4 regions of the Bacillus sp. C28GYM-DRY-1 genome follow, and region 1 is predicted to be linked to each of the others. Evidence: riboswitches for the same ligand, from Rfam matches in the RefSeq annotation. Region 1 holds a riboswitch; each other region holds the start of a gene.
What was found. A riboswitch is a leader RNA that binds a small molecule or an ion and turns the genes downstream of it on or off. The one in region 1 is predicted to bind thiamine pyrophosphate.
Positions count from the first base shown of each region.

Region 2: another riboswitch for thiamine pyrophosphate. It lies ahead of Q3W56_RS05505 (YkoF family thiamine-binding protein); the one in region 1 lies ahead of tenA (thiaminase II).
Region 3: another riboswitch for thiamine pyrophosphate. It lies ahead of Q3W56_RS00335 (acetylornithine deacetylase); the one in region 1 lies ahead of tenA (thiaminase II).
Region 4: another riboswitch for thiamine pyrophosphate. It lies ahead of thiC (phosphomethylpyrimidine synthase ThiC); the one in region 1 lies ahead of tenA (thiaminase II).

Region 1 is NZ_JAUMKF010000003.1:131,902-137,127, reverse strand. It holds gene thiO (glycine oxidase ThiO) at 1-606, opposite strand, end outside; gene tenI (thiazole tautomerase TenI) at 590-1,207, opposite strand; gene tenA (thiaminase II) at 1,185-1,892, opposite strand; TPP riboswitch at 1,974-2,082, opposite strand; gene Q3W56_RS04425 (monovalent cation:proton antiporter family protein) at 2,144-3,988, opposite strand; gene prpE (bis(5'-nucleosyl)-tetraphosphatase PrpE) at 4,222-4,956, shown strand; gene Q3W56_RS04415 (RluA family pseudouridine synthase) at 4,969-5,226, opposite strand, start outside.
Region 2 is NZ_JAUMKF010000003.1:312,224-317,449, reverse strand. It holds gene mgtE (magnesium transporter) at 1-568, opposite strand, end outside; gene Q3W56_RS05520 (hypothetical protein) at 586-708, opposite strand; M-box (ykoK) riboswitch at 799-966, opposite strand; gene Q3W56_RS05515 (transcriptional regulator SplA domain-containing protein) at 1,079-1,216, opposite strand; partial or broken gene Q3W56_RS05510 (PepSY domain-containing protein) at 1,475-1,585, opposite strand; TPP riboswitch at 1,742-1,854, shown strand; gene Q3W56_RS05505 (YkoF family thiamine-binding protein) at 1,950-2,558, shown strand; gene Q3W56_RS05500 (ECF transporter S component) at 2,555-3,154, shown strand; gene Q3W56_RS05495 (ABC transporter ATP-binding protein) at 3,141-4,784, shown strand; gene thiX (HMP/thiamine ABC transporter permease ThiX) at 4,759-5,226, shown strand, end outside.
Region 3 is NZ_JAUMKF010000001.1:65,581-70,806, reverse strand. It holds gene Q3W56_RS00350 (YggS family pyridoxal phosphate-dependent enzyme) at 1-467, opposite strand, end outside; gene pgeF (peptidoglycan editing factor PgeF) at 474-1,310, opposite strand; gene Q3W56_RS00340 (YlmC/YmxH family sporulation protein) at 1,473-1,718, opposite strand; gene Q3W56_RS00335 (acetylornithine deacetylase) at 1,801-3,081, opposite strand; TPP riboswitch at 3,169-3,271, opposite strand; gene Q3W56_RS00330 (ABC transporter ATP-binding protein) at 3,283-4,077, opposite strand; gene sigG (RNA polymerase sporulation sigma factor SigG) at 4,230-5,012, opposite strand; gene sigE (RNA polymerase sporulation sigma factor SigE) at 5,151-5,226, opposite strand, start outside.
Region 4 is NZ_JAUMKF010000032.1:2,045-7,270, forward strand. It holds tRNA gene Q3W56_RS19565 (tRNA-Leu) at 14-95, shown strand; gene Q3W56_RS19570 (sporulation protein) at 180-956, opposite strand; gene Q3W56_RS19575 (hypothetical protein) at 1,101-1,298, shown strand; gene Q3W56_RS19580 (Type 1 glutamine amidotransferase-like domain-containing protein) at 1,678-2,370, shown strand; TPP riboswitch at 2,439-2,547, shown strand; gene thiC (phosphomethylpyrimidine synthase ThiC) at 2,679-4,451, shown strand; partial or broken gene Q3W56_RS19590 (FbpB family small basic protein) at 4,571-4,734, shown strand; gene katA (catalase KatA) at 4,785-5,226, opposite strand, start outside.

The sequences.
Region 1 (5,226 bases):
GCTGGCGACAACGACATGATCTGCCCATACATTGCCATTCGGCGTCTCAATGGACAGCGCTTCACCGTCACGTTCGATTTGCAGGACAGGAGTATGCTCAAAAATCTCCGCCCCAAGCGCTTTTGCTGCTTTCGCATATGCCTTACAAACAAAATAAGGCTCAACATGCACATCATCCTGAATAAAGGCTGCCCCGAAAATGTCAGCAGACGCATACGGCTCATTTTCTAAAACCTCTTCTTTTGTAAGCCAGCTGACAGAATCCAAGTCGTCCATTTTCCTCAGCCGCAGCATATCTTCTTCAGAAAACGCAAGCTTAAACATACCGCCGTTATGCTGTCTGATATCAATACCGGATAATGCGTAAAGCTCTTCTCCAAGACCTTTGTACATACGCTGGCTGTGCATGGCAAAGTCAAAAAACGCGTCTCGCTCCTCGCACTCGGCATGGGCGCCCAGCATTCCGGCAGCGGCACTTGTTGTTCTGCCGCCCATTATGCCACTTTCAAACAGTGCGATGTTTTTGTTTACCTTTGCTACATGATAAGCAATCGCGGAACCGATAATTCCGCCTCCAATGACAACTGCTTCATAATGCCTTTTCATAGCGCATCTCCTTTAGCTTGCGGGAATATCGTCTGGCAGCTTCCAAAGGGTCCGCGGAAGAAAAAATTCCCGACATGACTGCAATACCTTCTGCTCCTGCACGCTTTACGTCTCTTAATCTGTCCGGCGTCATTCCGCCGATCGCAATAACCGGGATGGAAATCCGCTGTTTGATATCTGACAGCAATGACACACCTCTGCCTTCAAGGCCCTTTTTACAATCCGTTTCAAACACATGGCCGAACAACACGTAGTCAGCGTCTTCCTTTTCTGCTTGAACCGCTTCCTCAAGTGAATGCACCGACCGGCCGATATGAAGGTGAGGAAATCTGGCTCTGACCTGCTTCGGCGAAAAGCTGCTGCTCGGCAGCTGCACACGATGAATCGTAGAAAAAAGCGCAATATCCACCCGCCCATTCATGACCAGCTTTCGTTTATCAACACCGCCTTCAGAAATAAGCCCGAGCAGTTTCAAAATGTCGGCTGCCGATTTTGACCGTTCCCGAATGTGTATAAAATCAACTTCATTACGAATAGCTATGATTGCTCTGGCTAACTCTTCAACCGGCTTGCAGTCATCAGTTATGGCGTGAAGCTCCAAATTCCTCCACCTCTTTTATGCCGCGGTCGGACCAGCCTTCTTTTCGGTAGGCCATTCCCCAAAATTGATATTCATAGAAGCTGGAAATAACAAAATTCTCTTTCATCTTGGCGCGCACTTCATCTGTGCTGTTTTCCGCCAGCTCATCAAACCGATTGATTTGCTCTTCGACCTGCTGTCTGAACCAGTCACCGCCGTATGTGCCGATCCACTTCTGATAAATCGGATGCCCCGGATCACAATGCAGCAATTTCTCCCCAACTTCGTAATAAAGCCAGTAGCATGGCAGCAGGGCCGCTAAGATCTCAGCAAAATTCCCGCTCAAAACCGAACGGTACATATGGGATGTATAAGAGTATGCCGTAGGAGACGGCTTAAACGCCTTACGCTCTTCCTCACTGATTTCCAACAGCTCCGCAAACTCGCGATGAAGCGCCATTTCCGCCTCATATGTACCTTGAGCGTGGCTTGCCATCCGTCCCGTTGTATAAAGGTCCTTCGCATAAGCGGCGCCAAACGATTGCACCTTCGCAAAATGCGTTAAATAATAAGAATCCTGAAGCACGTAGTATTTAAAACGATCAATTGGAAGCGTTCCGTCACCGATTCCCTGAACGAACGGATGGACAAAGCTCCCCTCCCACCATTCTGCGGCTGCACTGCGGCATTCTTCTGAAAACTTCACACGTCATTCCCCCTGTCTGATAAATAAAAAAACCACTTTCCCGCAAGGAAAAGTGGTTTGGAATTGGCATAGTTAAATAACACAAATACCGCTCCACTTCCCTACGCAGGTCTGAACCTGTTCAAGTTATGAGGGTCTAAAAGTCACACTTTTATCTCAGCCCTTAAAAAGGACACCCCTAGTGGTAATACGAATACATATTGAATTGTTCTGCACCTCTATATTAACACGAATCCCTATTTGGTCAAGGTTTATCCTTCTAATGTTTTCTTAAGCTCCGTTACGTACCCGCGAGATCCGGTAACAATTAAGCGGTCTCCCAGTTTCAGCCTTGTGTCCCCATGAGGAACGATGCTATCAACACCTCTGAAAATCCTGACAAAGATGACGTCGCCTGTTAAAGGGAATTCCCGCAAAATCACACCGTCGTAAGTGCTATTATCCATATTAATTTGATACAGCGAAGACTCCTGGTTCGTGAGGAGCCTCATGACTCCAGGCGCTTCTATCAGTGCGCGAAGCAGTGTTTTTGTTGAAAGCAGAATAGAAAAGATACTGATTCCCTGCTCCTTCAGAGCTGCTTCATTTTCCGGTGATCCTACACTGGCAATGACTCTCTCTGTGCCTTTTTCTTTTGCAAGTAATGCAATGTCCGCATTCATGTCTTCATTCCCTGTCGCCACAACGAGGATATCCGTATCAAAAATGCCGAGTGATTCAAGCGTCTCGTGTTCATAGTCAGAAATCGTTTCGATAGTAAATACTGACTCTGAAAGCTTTTCCTCCGCATTCTCTTGGTAGACGTGTACAACACGCACATCATACTCTTCCTCCGGCAGTTCAAGAGTAACAGGTAATGTCATTTGGTTTGCACCGATAAACGTAATCGTCTTTTTCTCCTCCGGCTGCTCCTCCCGTTTGTACAACTTTTTAAAGAAGACCGGCGAAAAAATACTTGCAATGACGGCTACTAACGTCAGTGCTCCTGACATATTTGCGCTGATCACGTGAAGCTGCTCGCCGATTGTCGCAGCGGCAATCACGAGCGAAAGCGTTGATGTCAGCAGGAAACCAGATGCCAAAACGGTTCGGTTATCATACCACTTCCTCAAGTACAAAACAGGAAGGATTTTGCTTACTAACAGCGCCAGAAGCAGAAGTGGAATCATGATTAATATTTTCGGGTCTTGGAAAAGGGTCCATATATCCAGCTTCACACCGACCATCACAAAGAAAATCGGAATTAAGAACCCGTAGCCGAATGAATCCAGCTGCTGAACAAGTTCTTTGTTTGGCGAAAGAAGGGAAACGAGAACCCCTGCTAAGAAAGCGCCGAGAATATTTTCTGCCCCAAGTGATTCAGACAGGGCAACAAGTACGATAATTAACGTAAAAATCGCGCGCGTTCCGATCTGGATCGTCCCTTTTGACATGGATTGAACAAAAGAGCGATGTTTGAAGACACGGCCGAAAAAGTAAAGCACCACTCCGGCTGCAAACAGGATCATCAGGAGCCACATGTTTCCGCTGTCCTCTCCGTATAAAGAAGAAAAAACAGCAAGAAGAATCATCGTAGCCAAATCAGCAATAACAGCAACGAGCAAAATAATCTGCCCGATATTTGAATTCATGATCCGTTCTTCTTTTAATGTTGGTACGACAACGCCTAATGAAATCGTTGAAATAATAAGCGTCATTAAAAATGCATTTTCGATAAATCCTGCCAAGACGAACCCATAGGACAGCAGTAATGATAAAATAAAAATACCGCCAAATATAATGGATGCCGCAGCAAACGTATTAGGCGCTTCTTTGCCGTTCGGCATAAGCTGCTTTTTCTTTCCTTTCTCAAACGATGAAAAATCAATTTCAAGCCCGCTTAAAAACATTAAAAAGATAAATCCGAGCATAGAAAGCGTCTGGAGCCATGTGTCACCCTCCACAACTAAATTAAGGCCGCTTTTTCCTATGATCAATCCCATAATGATTTCAGCAACAACAACCGGGATGCTGAGTTTAAACCGATGCAAAAGGATGGGTGTCAAAAATGCAACGATAAGTACAACAACTAAAGATGCGACAGATGTATGCGCCATAATTAGAACCTCCTTTTTAGATCAGGGTTATACCAGTTCTTAATCAAAGAACAAAACCTCAAATTTTAAAAAAACATAACGCGATTTTAACAAGGGTGATGATAAAAAATAAAGTAATATGGTCTAAATCCTGTTTAGAAAATGATTCTTCTATAATTTGCACATAAAAGCTTGTGATGACTCACAGTACTTTGCATCATAATAATTAAAATCATTGGTAAGGAGGATGCCGCATGGCTTACGACATAATCAGCGATATTCATGGCTGCTATGACGAAATGACTGCATTAATCCAAAAGCTTGGCTATACGATCAAAAATGGAGTACCTGAACACGAGGAAGGGAGGATGCTTGTTTTTGCCGGTGATTTAACCGACAGAGGACCCAAATCGATAGAGGTCATCCGCTTTGTAGCGGGCGCTTACGACAAAGGCGCTGTACGTTATGTCCCGGGAAATCATTGCAATAAGCTGTACCGCTACTTAAAAGGAAATCCGGTGAAAGTGATGCACGGTCTCGAAACAACAGCGGCAGAGCTTGAGGAACTTTCTAAAGAAGAAAGAACAGCAGTCAGCGAACAGTTTATGAAGCTATACGAAACAGCGCCGCTTTACGACATCTTACATAACGGAGAATTAGTTGTCGCCCATGCTGGCATAAAGGCTGACGATATCGGCAAATATACCCGCAGGGTGAAAGACTTTGTGCTTTACGGTGATGTGACGGGCGAAACGTATCCGGACGGCAGACCCGTCAGACGTGATTGGGCGGCAGCCTATAACGGCAAGGCTTGGGTCGTATACGGCCATACACCTGTGAAAGAGCCTCGGAAAGCCAATCGCACCATCAACATTGATACAGGCTGCGTGTTCGGAAATAAACTGACAGGCTTTCGCTTTCCAGAAATAGAAACCGTCTCAGTTCCAAGTTCCCTGCCTTATGACGAATCAAGATTTCGTTCCATATAAAAAAGGAGAGAATCAATGATTCTCTCCTTTTATCAGTTCGTTCATATCTTGAGGCAGTGACGCATGAAACGTCATGTTCTCCTGTGTCAGCGGATGGATAAATGAAAGCTGCTCGCTGTGCAGGGCCTGGCGGCCAATTTCCCGTCTCGTTCCGCCGTACAGTGTATCGCCGCACAGCGGGTGCCCGAGATAGCTCATATGTACACGAATTTGGTGGGTCCGTCCAGTCTCAAGCTGCAATGTCACCAAGGTCATATCGTCATTTGGGCA
Region 2 (5,226 bases), 180 kb from region 1:
CTCGGTAGGAAAGTACGCCAACCAGCTGTTTGCTTTCATTGATGACGTATAAGTAGTTGATCGATTCAGCTATTTCAGCAAAGCTTTTCAATTTGACGACCGCGTCTTTTACCGAATAATGCTGAGGAATCCATACATACCGGTTTGTCATCATGCGCCCCGCTGTGTCAGCCGGATAATTCATCAAGAGCTGTACAGCTTTTGACTCTGACGCTTCCATGCTGGACAAAAGCTGTTCCTTCAGTTCCTCATTCATTTCTTCTAGCAATTGAGCGAGATCATCGTTGTCCATTTTGTTCATCGCAAGTGTTGCTTTTGTTTTTCCAACTTTATTTAAGACGGCAAGCTGGTATTCGCGTTCCAGCTCCCCAATCATATCAGTGATATCATCTACAGTTAAATATGATAAATAGCGGGCGCGGTGTTTTTCTGGCATTTCCTTAAAAATAAATGCCATATCATAGGGCTGAAGCTCATCAATAACGCTTCTGAAATCCTTAATTTTCCCGTCTCGCAATAAAATAATAATGCGTAAAATGAGTTCGTCATAGGTCATGTTTTGAATCATCGGGACTCGTACCTCCTCTACGGAGACGTGCCGGCCTCGCCTGAAGGTGCGGCAGATCGTCTCCTCATCGTGTAATCAATTGTCTTGCTGTCATAGTATATGGGTACCTCTTCAGATTGACTCGAATGGGGAGAATCCATACTCCGCACCTCCTTTAATCAGTTTCGTTTTCAAGGCATAAAAAAAGCCTTCGGGATTGAAGGAGAAAGAAGCACGGCAAAAAAGCGTGCGAGCGCCTTCAGTCGTAGAGCTTTAGCACTGTATGGCATAGGATTTAATCATCCAGCTGCGTTAAAAATCACCTTATGTCGATGATTTCTGTTGACCCATTGGCGTCTTTGGACATTTTTGGGCAGCAGCGTATCTCCATACAGGAGCCTCACCTAACGAAGTTCTTAATTGAATTGACACACTGAGATTACAGAAAAAAACAAGCTGTGTCAACAAAAAAAAGTAATTAATGTGTTTTGTTTTCATCACATTTACGGAACAAAACAAGGGCCTAAGCCCTTATTCTGTTGTTTGCGTCTCATCATCTTCAGAGAGCAAATGATATGTTTCATGAAGAAATAAAGCGTACTCTCCTTCCTTCGTCGGATGAGGGACGTATTCAGCCTGATTGATGTATTGCTCCTCTTTCTTTTCCATGCGTTTTTCGCCTCCTTTTCTACTTAGATTGTCCAAAAGAAGGCTTTCTTATCATGAAAAACCCCCGCTGCTAACGGGGGTTCCAGATTGTAGACAAAGTCCTAAAACGCTTTTTTGTTTTAGGATTTTGTCATCTTTTCAGCATGATTGAAAACCCTTGAAGTCTAGGAAGGACGAGCATTGGAGCGAATTATGATTCGTGAGCACCAACGCGCAGGACTGACAACGAATGCGACGGTTTGCGGACACGCTGAATGATTAGTCTTCTATATCCTGCTTAACGATCCGTCCATCCTTTGCGGAAATGTCAAATTCCGTCTCAATGCCTTGTTTCGTTTGGATCTCAATTTCGTAGATGTAAGCGCTGTCGGTCTGGCGTTTTTTTCCTCACCTTCCACAATTAATAGGTTCCCTTTTTTTCCAAATCCGACCATCCTCTCCTGTCCCTATATGAAAAAAATGATTTCATTGTTTACAAAATGATTGTTATCATCTATTATGATGTCAAAATAAAAAATTGTATATGGAAAGCACTAGGGGTGCTGTTTTTGGCTGAGATAAAGCGTGCAAACACGCGCTTTGATCCCTTATGACCCGATCTGGATAATACCAGCGTGGGGAAGTGCAGGTTGACCGAATGGTGTATTTTTTTGTGCGCTTAATCGATCTATGACTGCATATTCCCTTAGAATATGCAGTTTTTTATTTTACTAAAAAACAGGAGGTCGGAGAAATGGATCATATTTGTGGTACAAGCAGAATCGCCGGTTTTCGGTTCTCTTTATACCCGATGACGGATGATTTTATCAGTGTGATCAAGTCAGCGCTGAAAAAAACTGACACATCTAAGGTTTGGACGAAAACAGATCATATCAGCACGGCCTTGCGCGGATCGATTGATCATGTATTCGATGCTGCCAAAGCCATTTACCTTTATGCGGCGAACAGCGAAAAACACATCGTCATGAATGGCACGTTTTCCATCGGATGCCCGGGCGATACACAGGGAGATACATATCTTTCCGCAAGCAATAAGCGTGTCAATGAAGATGCCGTCCGAAGCCTAAACGCAGAAGCCCCTTGCCAATTTGCGCTTTATCCGATGAATGAGCCGGATTATATGGGCCTTATCATGGAAGCTCTCGATATTGCTAAAGCAGAAGGCACCTTCGTACAAGGCATCCATTATGCGAGTGAGCTTGACGGGGATGCGCATGACGTGTTCAGAACACTGGAGGCCGTTTTCCGCATGGCTGAACAGCAAACAAAACACGTAACCATGACTGTGAATCTCTCGGCTAACAGTCCATCAAGAAAAAAACAGAAAGCAGGGATAAAATGAAAAGCTGGAAAGTAAAAGAAATTGTCATTATGTCCGTTATCAGTATCGTTTTTGCCGTTGTTTATTTATTATTCACGCATTTCGGAAACGTACTTGCAGGTATGTTTGGGCCAATCGCCTATGAACCGATTTACGGCATTTGGTTTATCGTTTCTGTCATCGCCGCGTACATTATTCGAAAACCAGGTGCGGCGCTTGTTTCTGAAATCATTGCCGCTCTCGTTGAGTGCCTGCTGGGAAATCCGTCTGGCCCGATGGTCATCGTCATCGGCATTGTTCAAGGCCTCGGGGCTGAGGCTGTATTTCTCGCGACGCGCTGGAAGGTATACTCTCTTCCTGTCCTTCTGCTGGCAGGAATGGGATCTTCAGTAGCCAGCTTTTTCTATGATCTCTTTGTTTCTGGCTATGGTGCCTATTCACCAGGTTATCTTCTTATTATGCTTGTGATCCGTCTGATTTCCGGCGCGTTGCTTGCCGGGCTGCTCGGAAAAGCAATCAGTGACTCTCTTGCTTATACGGGTGTGTTAAACGGAATGGCACTCGGAAAGGAACTGAAAAAGAAACGGAAGCGGGCATCAGAACATGCAAGCCTTTAATGAGCTCCTGACGGTTGACCAGCTCAGCTTCTCTTATGAAGAAGACGAGAAACCGGTGTTTCAAAACATTTCGTTTACGCTGCAAAAAGGGGAATGCGCTTTACTGCTAGGGCCGAGCGGGTGCGGAAAAAGCTCCCTCGCCCTTTGTTTAAACGGTCTTTACCCGGAGGCTTGCGACGGCATACAGTCCGGTCATGTATTTTTATTTCAAAAGCCGGTCACTGGCGCTGAAACCTCCGAAACGATTGCTCAGCATGCCGGGGTGGTCTTTCAGGACCCGGATCAGCAGTTTTGCATGCTGACGGTTGAGGACGAAATTGCTTTTGGGCTGGAAAATTTGCAGGTTCCGAGAGAAGAGATGACGGAGAAAATTGATGCCGTATTAGAAAAATTGCGTATCAGCCATTTAAAAGAAAAAACAATATCAGCACTGTCAGGAGGACAAAAGCAGAAAGTGGCTCTTGCCTGTATTTTGGCGATGGAGCCTGAGCTTATTATGTTAGATGAGCCAACTTCTTTGTTAGATCCCTATTCAGCTCGGGAATTCGTTCACATGATGAAAGATCTTCAGCAAGAAAAAGGCTTCAGTCTCCTCGTCATTGAGCACCAGCTTGATGAATGGACGCCTTGGATTGAGAGAACAATCGTGCTGGACAAAGCAGGCAAGAAAGTGCTCGATGGCCGGACGAAAGATCTATTTCAGCACGAAGCGAAGACCTTAAAGCAAATGGGGATCGCGATTCCAAAAGTGTGTGACCTGCAGGAAAAACGCCGTATGCCGTTTACATTATCAAAGGAAACGCTTTTCAAGGAACCCTTTCCTGCCCGGCATGCTGAAAAGAAAGAAGCTCCTTCTGGAAAACGTGTGCTTGATGTCAGCAGCCTTTCGTTCACGAGAGGACAGCAGACAATTTTTAAAGACATCAGCTTTTCATTGCGCGAAGGCTCTTTGACCGCGCTTGTCGGCCCGAACGGCACCGGAAAATCAACACTCTTATCCGTCCTTGCGCGTCTGATGAAGGCGCAAAGCGGAAAGATTCTTCTATATGATAAACCGCTGCACTCATATAAAGAAACTGAACTGCGGAAACGAATGGGATTTGTTTTTCAAAACCCGGAGCATCAGTTCGTCGCTGGCACAGTATATGACGAGCTGTTGTTCGGCCAAAAAGTAAATGCTGAAACTGTGAAAAAAGCGCAGCATCTGCTGCATCGTTTCGGTCTTGCGCATTTGGCTGATCATCATCCGTTTGCAATCAGCCAAGGGCAAAAACGGCGCCTGAGCGTCGCTACCATGCTCATGCATGACGTAAAGGTTTTATTATTAGACGAACCAACCTTTGGCCAGGACGCCCGCACGGCGGCTGAATGCATGGACATGATTCAGCGGATTAAGCAAGAAGGCACCGCTGTCCTCATGATTACACATGATATGGAGCTTGTCTCTTCGTATGCCGACAGCGTGCTTGTGCTTCACGATACGGACCTGGTTTTTGACGGATCTCCAGCGCAGTTATTTTCTCAGGAAACAGGGCTTGTCCAAAAAGCAAAGCTCACCCTTCCCCTTCTATATGAATGGATGGCATATCAAGAGGAGGTGCGTGATGAAGCAGCCGCTACATCTCATTAATCCGACAGTGAAAGCGGCAGCCATTTTTTGCTGTGTCGTCATGCTGTCGTTTATTTACAATCCTTACACCCCTGCTTGTTTTTATATCATCATTGTTGCGGGTATCCTATTGGCGGCCAAAATTTCATTGAAAAAATGGTTTTTGTTTACGATTCCGTTTTTGATTTTGGCATTCGGTTGCGTATGGACAGCCGCTGTTTTTGGCAAGGTTCCGACAACCCCGGAAAATTTTTTATTTCAAGCCGGCCCTATCTCTATTAACAGCGATAATGTGTCTGTGGGCATCTCTCTCGGGTTTCGGATTTTGTGCTTTTCCGCCTTATCGATGATGTTTGTTTTTACGACTGACCCCATTTTATTTATGCTGAGCCTTGTCCAGCAGTGCAAGCTCTCACCAAAGCTCGCATATGGCGTGATTGCAGGTTTTCGTTTTCTTCCGCTG
Region 3 (5,226 bases), on a different contig from region 1:
ATCAGTCCGGCCACAACGATGTGTTCGAAACCGGAAAGCTCCTGTATGAATGGTATGACTTCTTCTTTTTTCATACCATGTTTAGACGGCTCAAGAGAGGTATTGACCTGCACAAAGCATTGGACAGTACCTTCAGCCCTTTTTTCAATTTCTTTCGCTAATGAAAGCCGGTCTAGAGAATGGATATAGGAAACCGAATTGACGACAGCTTTTGCTTTCCTTGATTGCAGACTGCCGATAAAATGCCATTCCGGATCCCCTTTTATCATTTCCTGTTTGCGGAGCAGCTCCGCATCCCGATTTTCTCCGAGGCAGGTGATGCCAGCATCCACTGCCTCCTGTGCTCTTTCAGGCGATACATATTTTGTGACTGCAATAACCGTAACTTCATCGGAGCTGCGGCCCGATCTGTTACATGCTTCGTTTATTCGTTCGTTTATATGTCGTAAATGATCAACAACACGCAAGATCTTTTATGCCTCCTTCATTCCTATAAAGGACATCATCCGTCCAGTTTTCCCCTGATCGCGGCGGTGAGAATAGAAAAGAGACGGCTCGCTTTCCGTGCATAAACCACTGACAGAAATCTGTTCATTTACCAAACCGCTGTCAATCAATATAAGGCGGTTCAGCTCTTTCAGGTCAAGCTGATATTGTGCCTGTGCCGCCTGATTTACAGCACGTTCTGCGGAAACCGGCAATGCCCGGACAGCATCCATGACACGGTCGTCTACTGTATAGCATGCTCCGCTGATAGCCGGTCCAATAACAGCATAAATATCTGAGAGGTTTGAACCTTCCTGCTCGGTCCATTGCTTCACCATTTCTCTGCCAATCTGTTTGACAGTTCCTTTCCACCCGGCATGGGCGACCCCGATAAGCGATTTAACCGGATCATAAAAGAATAGAGGCACACAATCAGCAAAGCATAATGCTAAAAACACATTCTTTTCATTTGTATAAAGCCCGTCCGTTGCTTTTAGAGCCGTGTGATACTCACGGGCGCCTTTTCCCCTATCCCTCTGCGTCACTTTCTGAACGCGATTATCATGCGTCTGATCAGCAAATACCCAAGACTGCAAATCAATATTAAACATATCGGCAATATATTCACGATTTTTAACTACATCTGCATCTTTGTCATGAACGTGCAATCCTGTATTTAACGATTCAAAAGGCTTTTGGCTGACACCGCCGTTTTTCGTAGTAAATCCGGCAATGACTTCTCTGTTGTTTTGATTCGTTTGTGTCCAGTCTTGTATCATGAGTGTCGAGGGTGTGGTAAGACTGAATGGGTGATATGTATTCATGATGATCCAACCTTTCGACAAACATTTAAAAAAGCGGAATTTCCCACTTATTTTACCACATCTTTCTGCATTCGTTGAGCGCCGATTTGCATAATTTCTAAATGAAATGTGCCGGAAGAATCCAGACTTCCGGCATTTGCCAATCCGCTGCAGACGAGCAAGTTATGCATGCGGTTCATTTAATCGGACTAAGATTACATCTTCCCCGATTTTTACTATATTTCGCCATGGAATGACCAATTCCTCTTCTTTTCCAAAAAACCCAAGCACTTTTCCATTTCCACCTAGTATGATCGCCTGAATTTTGCCAGTGGTTACATTGATATCTATATCACCAATGCTCCCCAGCTTTTTTCCGTTTGAGACATTGACGACATCCTTCACTTGAAATTCTGAAATGCTGATCATTCCATCACGTCCTTTTTCCGTCCTTTTTTCAAGTATATGAACGGGCAGGCTGAACCTTGTCAGCAAGAAGAAATTTTCATGGTCACTGTTCTTTTTTTCGGCTGCACCAGCTGATGATAAAATTGAGCATAATTTTCGTATAATCGACCAGTTGCTCAATCGATACCTCCTCGTTCACGGAGTGTGCATTATGCAGATCTCCAGGTCCGTAAATCACGCTTGGAATGCCTGCATTATACAGCCATCCTCCGTCTGTAACGGATTGAGAAACGTCAATAACCGGACGCTCCCGTTTCACTTTCTCATGAGACGCTGTAAGCGCTGATACGCCTGGATGGCCAGGGTCAACTTCCAGTGCCGGAAAAATTTCTCCCCTGTCTTCAATCATAGATGAGCCTCCCCACTTGAAGACAGGGCGGTTTTCCCTAAGCCAAATATCACTGTCACTCAGTCGGTTAATATAATCTTCTATTTCCGCTGCCACTTGTTCATGAGTTTCATTAGGGTAAAAATGGACTGTGATCCACAGCCTGCACTCATCCGCTATAAAAGCCGCATGTCTGCCGCCTTCTATGACAGCCGGATTAATCGTATTTGTGCCTGGTTTAAAACCGGGATAACTTTTCATGATAGACCAGTGGCGCTCCAGTTCCCCGAGTCCCGCAATGATTTTTGCCATTTTTTCAATTGCGCTTGCTCCGAATGTTCCTCCGCCTGCGTGAATCATATTCCGCCTCGTCCCATCATGAAACGTTTGACTGCTTTTGATTTCAATCCAGCCTGTAATAACACCGCCTTGACCTTGAATATGCATATCGCTCGTATCCGCGACAACTGCAAAATCAGCATGATAGCCCCTCTTGCAGCATTCAAGCGTCCCGGCTTCTCCGACTTCCTCCCCGATTACCGATTGCAGAATCAAATCACCAGGAAGTTCAATGTCGGCTTCACGAATCAATTTTACCGCAAACAGCACACATGCCATTCCGCCTTTCATATCAGAAGCGCCTCGTCCAATTAAGAGGCCGTTTTTTTCAATTGGATGAAACGGATCATGCTCCCACTCCTCATCCTCTTTCACCTCTGCCACATCTACATGGCCATTGATGATCAAGCTATAATGACCTGCTGAATCTGTTCCCTTTAGTAACCCTACAACATTGGGATCTCCTGGGTACACGTCCCATTTATCAATTGAGAATCCCATTTCATTTAAAAACCCAGCAATCCAAGACTGAATGCCGTCGGTATTTCTTGCAGGCGGAGCAGGAGTTTTATAGGAAATCAGCGTTTTTGCTAGCTGAATAAGCTCCTCCTTTTGATCTTCCACCTTTGTTAACAGAGACTCTATTTGTTGATTCAATGCGATCCGCTCCTATTCTTTAAAATCAAAGAAGCCGTTTCAAATGTTATGAAACGGCTTAATAAAAACAAACAGAGTCCTATGTACTCCGTTTTTTCACCGCTTCCCTCCGCTGGCATGATCCAGATCAGGTCAAAAGGGTTAAGACAAATGTCTCTCTCAGCTTCGCAAAGCACCCCTAGGATGATCGATATGTGTTTGTCAGGCATTCGTTATTGGCTCAGCTCTTGTTAAAAACGGCCGATCCTGATTCCATAATACATGGATTGGCGTATCAAAAAAAGCGGAAAGGATTTGATCAGTAAGCATTTCCTTTATTTCTCCCGATTTAAAGACCTCTCCCTGTTTTAACAAAAGGGCTTTGTCAAAGACCGGCAAAATTTCTTCCGCATGATGAGTCACGTAAAGGATCGATGGCGCATTTTCTTTATTGGCAATGTATGTAATCGTGTCTAACAGCTTTTCCCGGGCAATAAAATCCAGCCCTGTGACCGGTTCGTCCAGTATCAGCAGCTCCGGATCGGCCATAAGCGCTCTTGCAATCAAGGCTCTTTGTTTTTCTCCTTGAGAAAGGGTTTCATAGCGGCGGTCGGCATATTCAATTGCTCCCAAGTCATCTAACAAACCAATGGCTTTTTCCCTGATTTCTGCACTGGGTGTTTCATATAATCCAATTGAAGCGTAAGCTCCGCTCAAAGCAATTTCAAATGCTGAATCTGCCGGATAAAATTTTTGCTGAAGAGTCGCTGAGACGAGGCCAATTTTCCGTCTAAGTTTCTCTCCAAGCTCCGTTTTACCAAATTGATGGCCAAGCACCTGCATCTCGCCCGATGTTGGAAAATAATATGAGCAAAGCATATTTAACAAGGCTGTCTTCCCGGCTCCATTCAGTCCGTAAAGCACCCAATTTTCTTTTTCTTCCACCTTCCAATGAATATCTCTCAGTATCCATTTTCCATTCCGCTTTAATGAGACATTGTCAAGTTGCAAAATCATTGTGGTCCTCCTCTTCACTACCCTTTATAATTATTTAAATTTTCATAAAACTTTGTACGAACTAGGATACCTTATTTTTCCCAAAACGTAAACCGCCTGCAACCAATAGAAAAGCCTTTAAAACACAATCGTTTTAAAGGCTTTCTATTTCATTATTGATGAATATTTTTATTCATTTGTTTGATAGCCGCTTTTTCAAGTCTGGACACCTGCGCTTGAGAAATACCGATTTCCTCGGCTACTTCCATTTGAGTTTTCCCTTGGAAGAATCGCTTTCTCAAAATCATTTTTTCCCTATCATTCAGCCTTCTCATGCCCTCTTTTAAAGCCAGCTCTTCAATCCATTGTGAATCTTTATTGCGCTCATCACTGATTTGATCCATCACAAAGATCGGGTCTCCGCCGTCGTTATAGATCGGCTCAAATAGTGAAACCGGATCCTGGATGGCATCCAGCGCAAATACGATTTCCTCATGCGGTACTTCAAGAACTTTTGCAATGTCTTCTGCAGTCGGCTCCTTGCTTGTCTCACTGATTAACCGCTCTCTTACTTGAAGTGCCTTATAAGCGATATCCCGGAGTGATCTTGAGACACGGATCGGGTTATTATCGCGTAAATACCTGCGGATCTCTCCGATAATCATAGGTACAGCGTATGTTGAAAACTTAACATTGTGGCTTAGGTCAAAATTATCAATGGATTTCATTAGTCCGATGCAGCCGACCTGAAATAAGTCATCAACATACTCTCCTCTGTTATTAAATCTTTGAATGACACTTAAGACAAGACGTAAGTTCCCGTTTACAAGCTTTTCTCTTGCTGAATCATCGCCTTCATCCTGCAGCTGCCTAAACAGCTTTCTCATTTCTTCATTCTTGAGTACTGGTAATTTGGAGGTATCCACCCCGCAGATTTCGACTTTATTTCTCGACACTTTTTTCCCTCCCTACAGGAGCTGCTGTACAACGTTAAGTATCTCCTCGGGTGGGAAAAATATGCACTGCACTCAGACCGAAAAATAGTCATTATTGGGAAATCCTTGTAGAATCAAGGGATTACCCGCAAAAAATTTTTACACCATTTTGTTGAATTCTTTTCGCAATCTTTTAATGATTCGTTTCTCAAGACGAGAAATATAGGACTGGGAA
Region 4 (5,226 bases), on a different contig from region 1:
CGACGTAAAACTTGCCGGTGTGGCGGAATTGGCAGACGCGCACGACTCAAAATCGTGTTCCTTCTGGAGTGTCGGTTCGACCCCGACCACCGGTATACTGAAAACCCGTTTCTTATACAGAAACGGGTTTTTTTATTAAAGAAAAGGAGCCTTCATTAATTGTGGCTCCTTTTTATCATTCACTCAGCGTATTGGTCTATGATCTCTTCTAGTACCTCTTTAAGCCCTTCTGCATCTTCAAGCTCTGATTGGCTGAAGCGGACACGTACGAGCTGTTCTCCGTCATTATACATCTCTTCAAACCATCCTCGCAGGCCTCTTGCCCTGCGGTCGACCTCGAAAATCATATCTAAACCGTCATCGTCTAAAAGGAAAATAAGCTCTAGTTCATTAAGCATCTGACGATAGTAGCCTGATGTCGGAACGAACTCAAATTCTTGAACGAACGGTAGGCGGCGTTGGAAGTAAGGTGCTTGTTCGCAATCTGCTTCGTTAAGACGGAAGCCTAGGTTTTCGATGGCTTCTAGCACACTTTCAACCCAAGGATGCGCTTCAACGAAAATGCGGTCATGGTCGGACTTATCAATACCGCCTTCGATATCAAGGTCTGTTACCACGGCGACCTCTACTTTCCCAACAGTGATCGGCGTATCAAGAGGCAGAGTGAATGAGAACGGGAATTGATGCTCTTCTCCAGGCTGAATCGTAAATGAACCAGTGACCCGGAAAGAATGAATTGTAGTGTATTTCCGATGCTCTTCATCGTCTTTTACAATGACGTACCGTGTATTAAGCTGTAAATCAATATAGCGGATGTCCTGAGCAATTTTTCCGCCTTTGACATGGACAGTTCCCCGTATTTCTTCTCCTGGATAATATGCGTCTTTCTCTAAAATTGTATCTACTTTTGCAGCACCAATACCGGCACTTGCCGCAAGCTTTTTAAAAAATGACATGTTAGATCTTCCCCTTTTTCTTTATCTCAACAGATATACGTAAAAAGGAGGAAAAAAGATTCGTTTGATTCATACTTTTTTCCTATGATTTGTCAGGCCTAGGGACAGACTAAGAATAATACTGAAAGCAAAGGAGCGGATGAAATGGACAAAGAGAGTATGGTTGCTGATGAATTGCACAGAATGTTTTTGGCTGGTGAGCTGCAAATCACGGTAGAAGAGGATATAAACAATATTTCCGAAAGGCTAAGAAACGGAGATCTCAGTTTAGACCGATTAAGCGGTGAAGACGCGTTTATAAAAGAAACAGTAAACGAGGCTTTAAGAAGAGTGGAGCAATAAAGGAGAAGAGACGGTCTTTCATAAACGAGAGACCGTCTTTTTTTATGACCTTTTTACAGTTCTCTACAGGATATAAGCGAGTCGATTTGAAATGGTTTATCTAGGATCAAGCCTTTTCCAACAGGAGTTCTGACAGTTCTCCATACAGATAAACAGCTGCATCTAATTGATCATGCAATGTCTTCGGAGGTGAGAGTTCGAGGTTGCCGTTATCGCGGCGGTATACTTGTTAATGTATTTTGTTGTTAAGAAATTAAGAGCAGTTGAAGGTACGTCTATGGCGTTAATTGGATCAAAGACATTGTTCAAGGGCCTTTATTTTCTTGCTTCTATACAAAATGCTATAATGAATAACAAATTTTTGACGGGGAGTGGGAGTATGAAGCAGATTATTGCAATGGGCGGCGGGGGTTTTTCGATGGAGCCGGAAAATTTGTCCCTCGATCAATATATCATCAATCAATCAGACCGGAAGTCGCCTCGCGTTTGTTTTTTGCCGACGGCGAGTGGTGATTCCCAAAACTATGTTCAGCGGTTTTATGATGCATTTCAAACACTGGATTGTGTGCCGTCTCATTTATCCTTATTTAAGCCACCGACAACAGATTTACTTTCTTTTGTTATGGAACAGGATGTAATGTATGTTGGCGGGGGAAATACGAGGAATATGCTTGTGCTGTGGAAGGAGTGGGGGCTGGATCTTATTCTCAGGGAGGCATGGATGAACGGTGTGATTCTAGCGGGATTAAGTGCCGGTGCGATCTGCTGGTTTGAAGAAGGGGTGACAGATTCAGCCGGACCGCTAACTAGTATGAAAAGTTTAGGTTTGTTGCAAGGAAGTTTTTGCCCTCATTATGACGGTGAAAAGGACCGAAGGCCGATATACCACCAGCTGATATCTAATGAATTCCTGAGTGATGGCTATGCTGCGGATGATGGAGCGGCTCTCCATTTCATAAATGATCAGCTGTTTCAGACAGTTAGTTCAAGACCGGGTGCAAAGGCATATCGGGTGATGGTGGCTGAACATGAAATAGCTGAAATCCCGCTGCCTGTCAAATATTTAGGGTGAATTGGCTGAATATTATCTAAATTCCTCTTTTTTTTTGATTGATTTCATGTTAAGATGAGTCAGAAATCAATAGTTACTGGGGGTGCCCGCTTTTCGGGCTGAGAGAGAAGGTAAACTTCTTAACCCTTTGGACCTGATCTGGTTCGTACCAGCGTGGGGAAGTAGAGGAATTGTTTTTATTATTGTCGTGTGGGCAATAGTATGTTTCTTTCTGACTGTAACCGGGTTCATTCATTTGAATCCGGTTTTTTGTGCTGGTTATGGGCTTGATTTTGTCCTTTCAAACGAAGAGAGGGGAAGGATAAGTAATGCAAAACAATTCAGTGCAGCAAGCCAACATTTCCATTATGTCGAGTTTTTCGGGGAGTAAAAAAGTATACGTGGAGGGTTCTTCCTCGGACATCCAAGTGCCGATGAGGGAAATCGCCTTAAGTCCGACGACAGGTTCGTTCGGTGAAGAGGAGAACGCGCCTGTACGTGTCTATGATACAAGCGGACCGTATACGGACCCTAATGTGACCATTAATATTCAAGAAGGACTAAAGCCGCTCCGCCAAAAATGGATCACAGGGCGCGGCGATGTTGAAGAATATGAAGGACGGGCTGTCAAACCAGAAGATAACGGTTATAAAAAAGCAAAACCAAATGTAAGCTACCCAGGACTAAAGCGGAAACCGCTGCGGGCGAAAGCGGGCCAAAATGTCACTCAAATGCACTATGCCAAAAAAGGAATCATTACACCTGAGATGGAGTTTATCGCAATCCGCGAGCATGTGTCTCCCGAATTTGTCAAAAATGAGGTAGCAAGCGGCCGGGCGATCATTCCTTCAAATATTAATCACCCTGAGAGTGAACCGATGATTATCGGCCGGAATTTTCATGTGAAGATTAATGCGAATATCGGAAATTCAGCGGTTACGTCATCCATTGAAGAAGAAGTGGAAAAAATGACGTGGGCCATCCGCTGGGGAGCGGATACGATGATGGATCTTTCTACCGGAAAAGACATTCATACGACGCGAGAATGGATTATTCGCAATTGCCCTGTGCCTGTGGGAACTGTTCCGATTTATCAGGCGCTTGAAAAAGTAAACGGCGTAGCGGAGGATTTAACGTGGGAGATTTACCGTGATACGCTGATTGAGCAGGCAGAGCAGGGAGTGGATTATTTTACGATTCATGCTGGTGTTTTGCTGCGGTATGTCCCGCTAACCGCAAAACGGACAACTGGAATCGTGTCACGCGGGGGAGCGATTATGGCGCAGTGGTGTCTGGCTCATCATCAGGAAAGCTTTTTGTATACTCATTTTGAAGAAATCTGCGAAATCATGAAAACGTATGATATTGCTTTTTCTCTTGGGGATGGTCTGCGTCCCGGATCAATCGCTGATGCCAATGACGAAGCGCAGTTTGCTGAATTAGAGACGCTTGGAGAGCTGACGCAAATTGCCTGGAAGCATGATGTTCAGGTAATGATTGAGGGACCGGGGCATGTGCCGATGCACAAAATCAAAGAGAACGTCGATAAACAAATGGACATTTGCAAAGAAGCGCCTTTTTACACATTGGGGCCTCTGACGACAGATATTGCACCGGGCTATGACCATATTACTTCAGCAATTGGAGCGGCGATGATCGGCTGGTATGGGACAGCAATGCTTTGTTATGTAACGCCGAAGGAGCATTTGGGGTTGCCAAATCGTGATGATGTTCGTGAAGGAGTCATTACATATAAAATTGCTGCGCACGCGGCAGACCTTGCAAAAGGGCATCCCGGAGCGCAAATACGGGATGATGCGTTATCGAAAGCCCGCTTTGAATTCCGCTGGCGAGACCAGTTTAATCTATCTCTTGATCCGGAAAGAGCACTTGAATATCATGATGAAACCCTGCCGGCTGAAGGAGCAAAAACCGCTCACTTTTGTTCAATGTGCGGGCCGAAGTTTTGCAGTATGAGAATTTCTCAGGATATTCGTGATTATGCGAAGGATAAAGAGCTTAGTGAATGGGATGCCATTCAAGAAGGAATGAAAGAAAAAGCTGAAGAATTTGTGAATCAAGGCAGCAAGCTGTATAAATAAAATTGACAGGCAAATTGGAATACGTTTTAAGTTTAAATATAGCTAATATATTTACAGTATTTGCTGATCGTGAAGCCAAAGGCTCTTATGTTTTAGATAAGGGCCTTTTTTGTATGTAAAAGGAGGGGAGAAAACGACTCAGGACGCGAAATACATATGGGAATCAAATTTTGCTGCTTGAACTTCTGAGTGAAAAAACAAAAGAGAGATTATGAACTGCGCGGAGCCTATGGAGGAATTTTATATAAAGGTTGATAAGAAGCATACGGCAGTACGTAACTAACTATTAACTATAAAAAAACCCGCTATTTGCAGCGGGTTTTTTCATTTCTATTAAGCATCTTTTTTAATCGGCAATCCAAGGCCTTCTGCCACGCGTTTTCCGTATTCAGGATCCGCTTTGTAGAAATGCTCGATTTGGCGAAGTTTGATTTCTTCTTTTTCTACCGGCTTCATGGCGTTAACGATATTTTCAACAAGGCGGGCGCGCTCATCTTCGCTCATTAAACGATAGAGGTCACCGGCTTGTGTGTAGTGATCGTTGTGATCGTAGCTCACGCTGTCAGCGATTCCTTGTACTGGATATGCTGCTTGTTTATCCTCAGGTGACTCTTTCGGACCGCCGAAGCTGTTAGGCTCGTAATAAACAGATCCGCCGCCGTTATTGTCAAAACGCATTTGTCCGTCACGCTGATAATTGTTCACTTCGTTGCGTGCGCGGTTGATTGGCAGCGCTTGATGGTTTGCACCGACACGGTAGCGGTGTGCATCATGA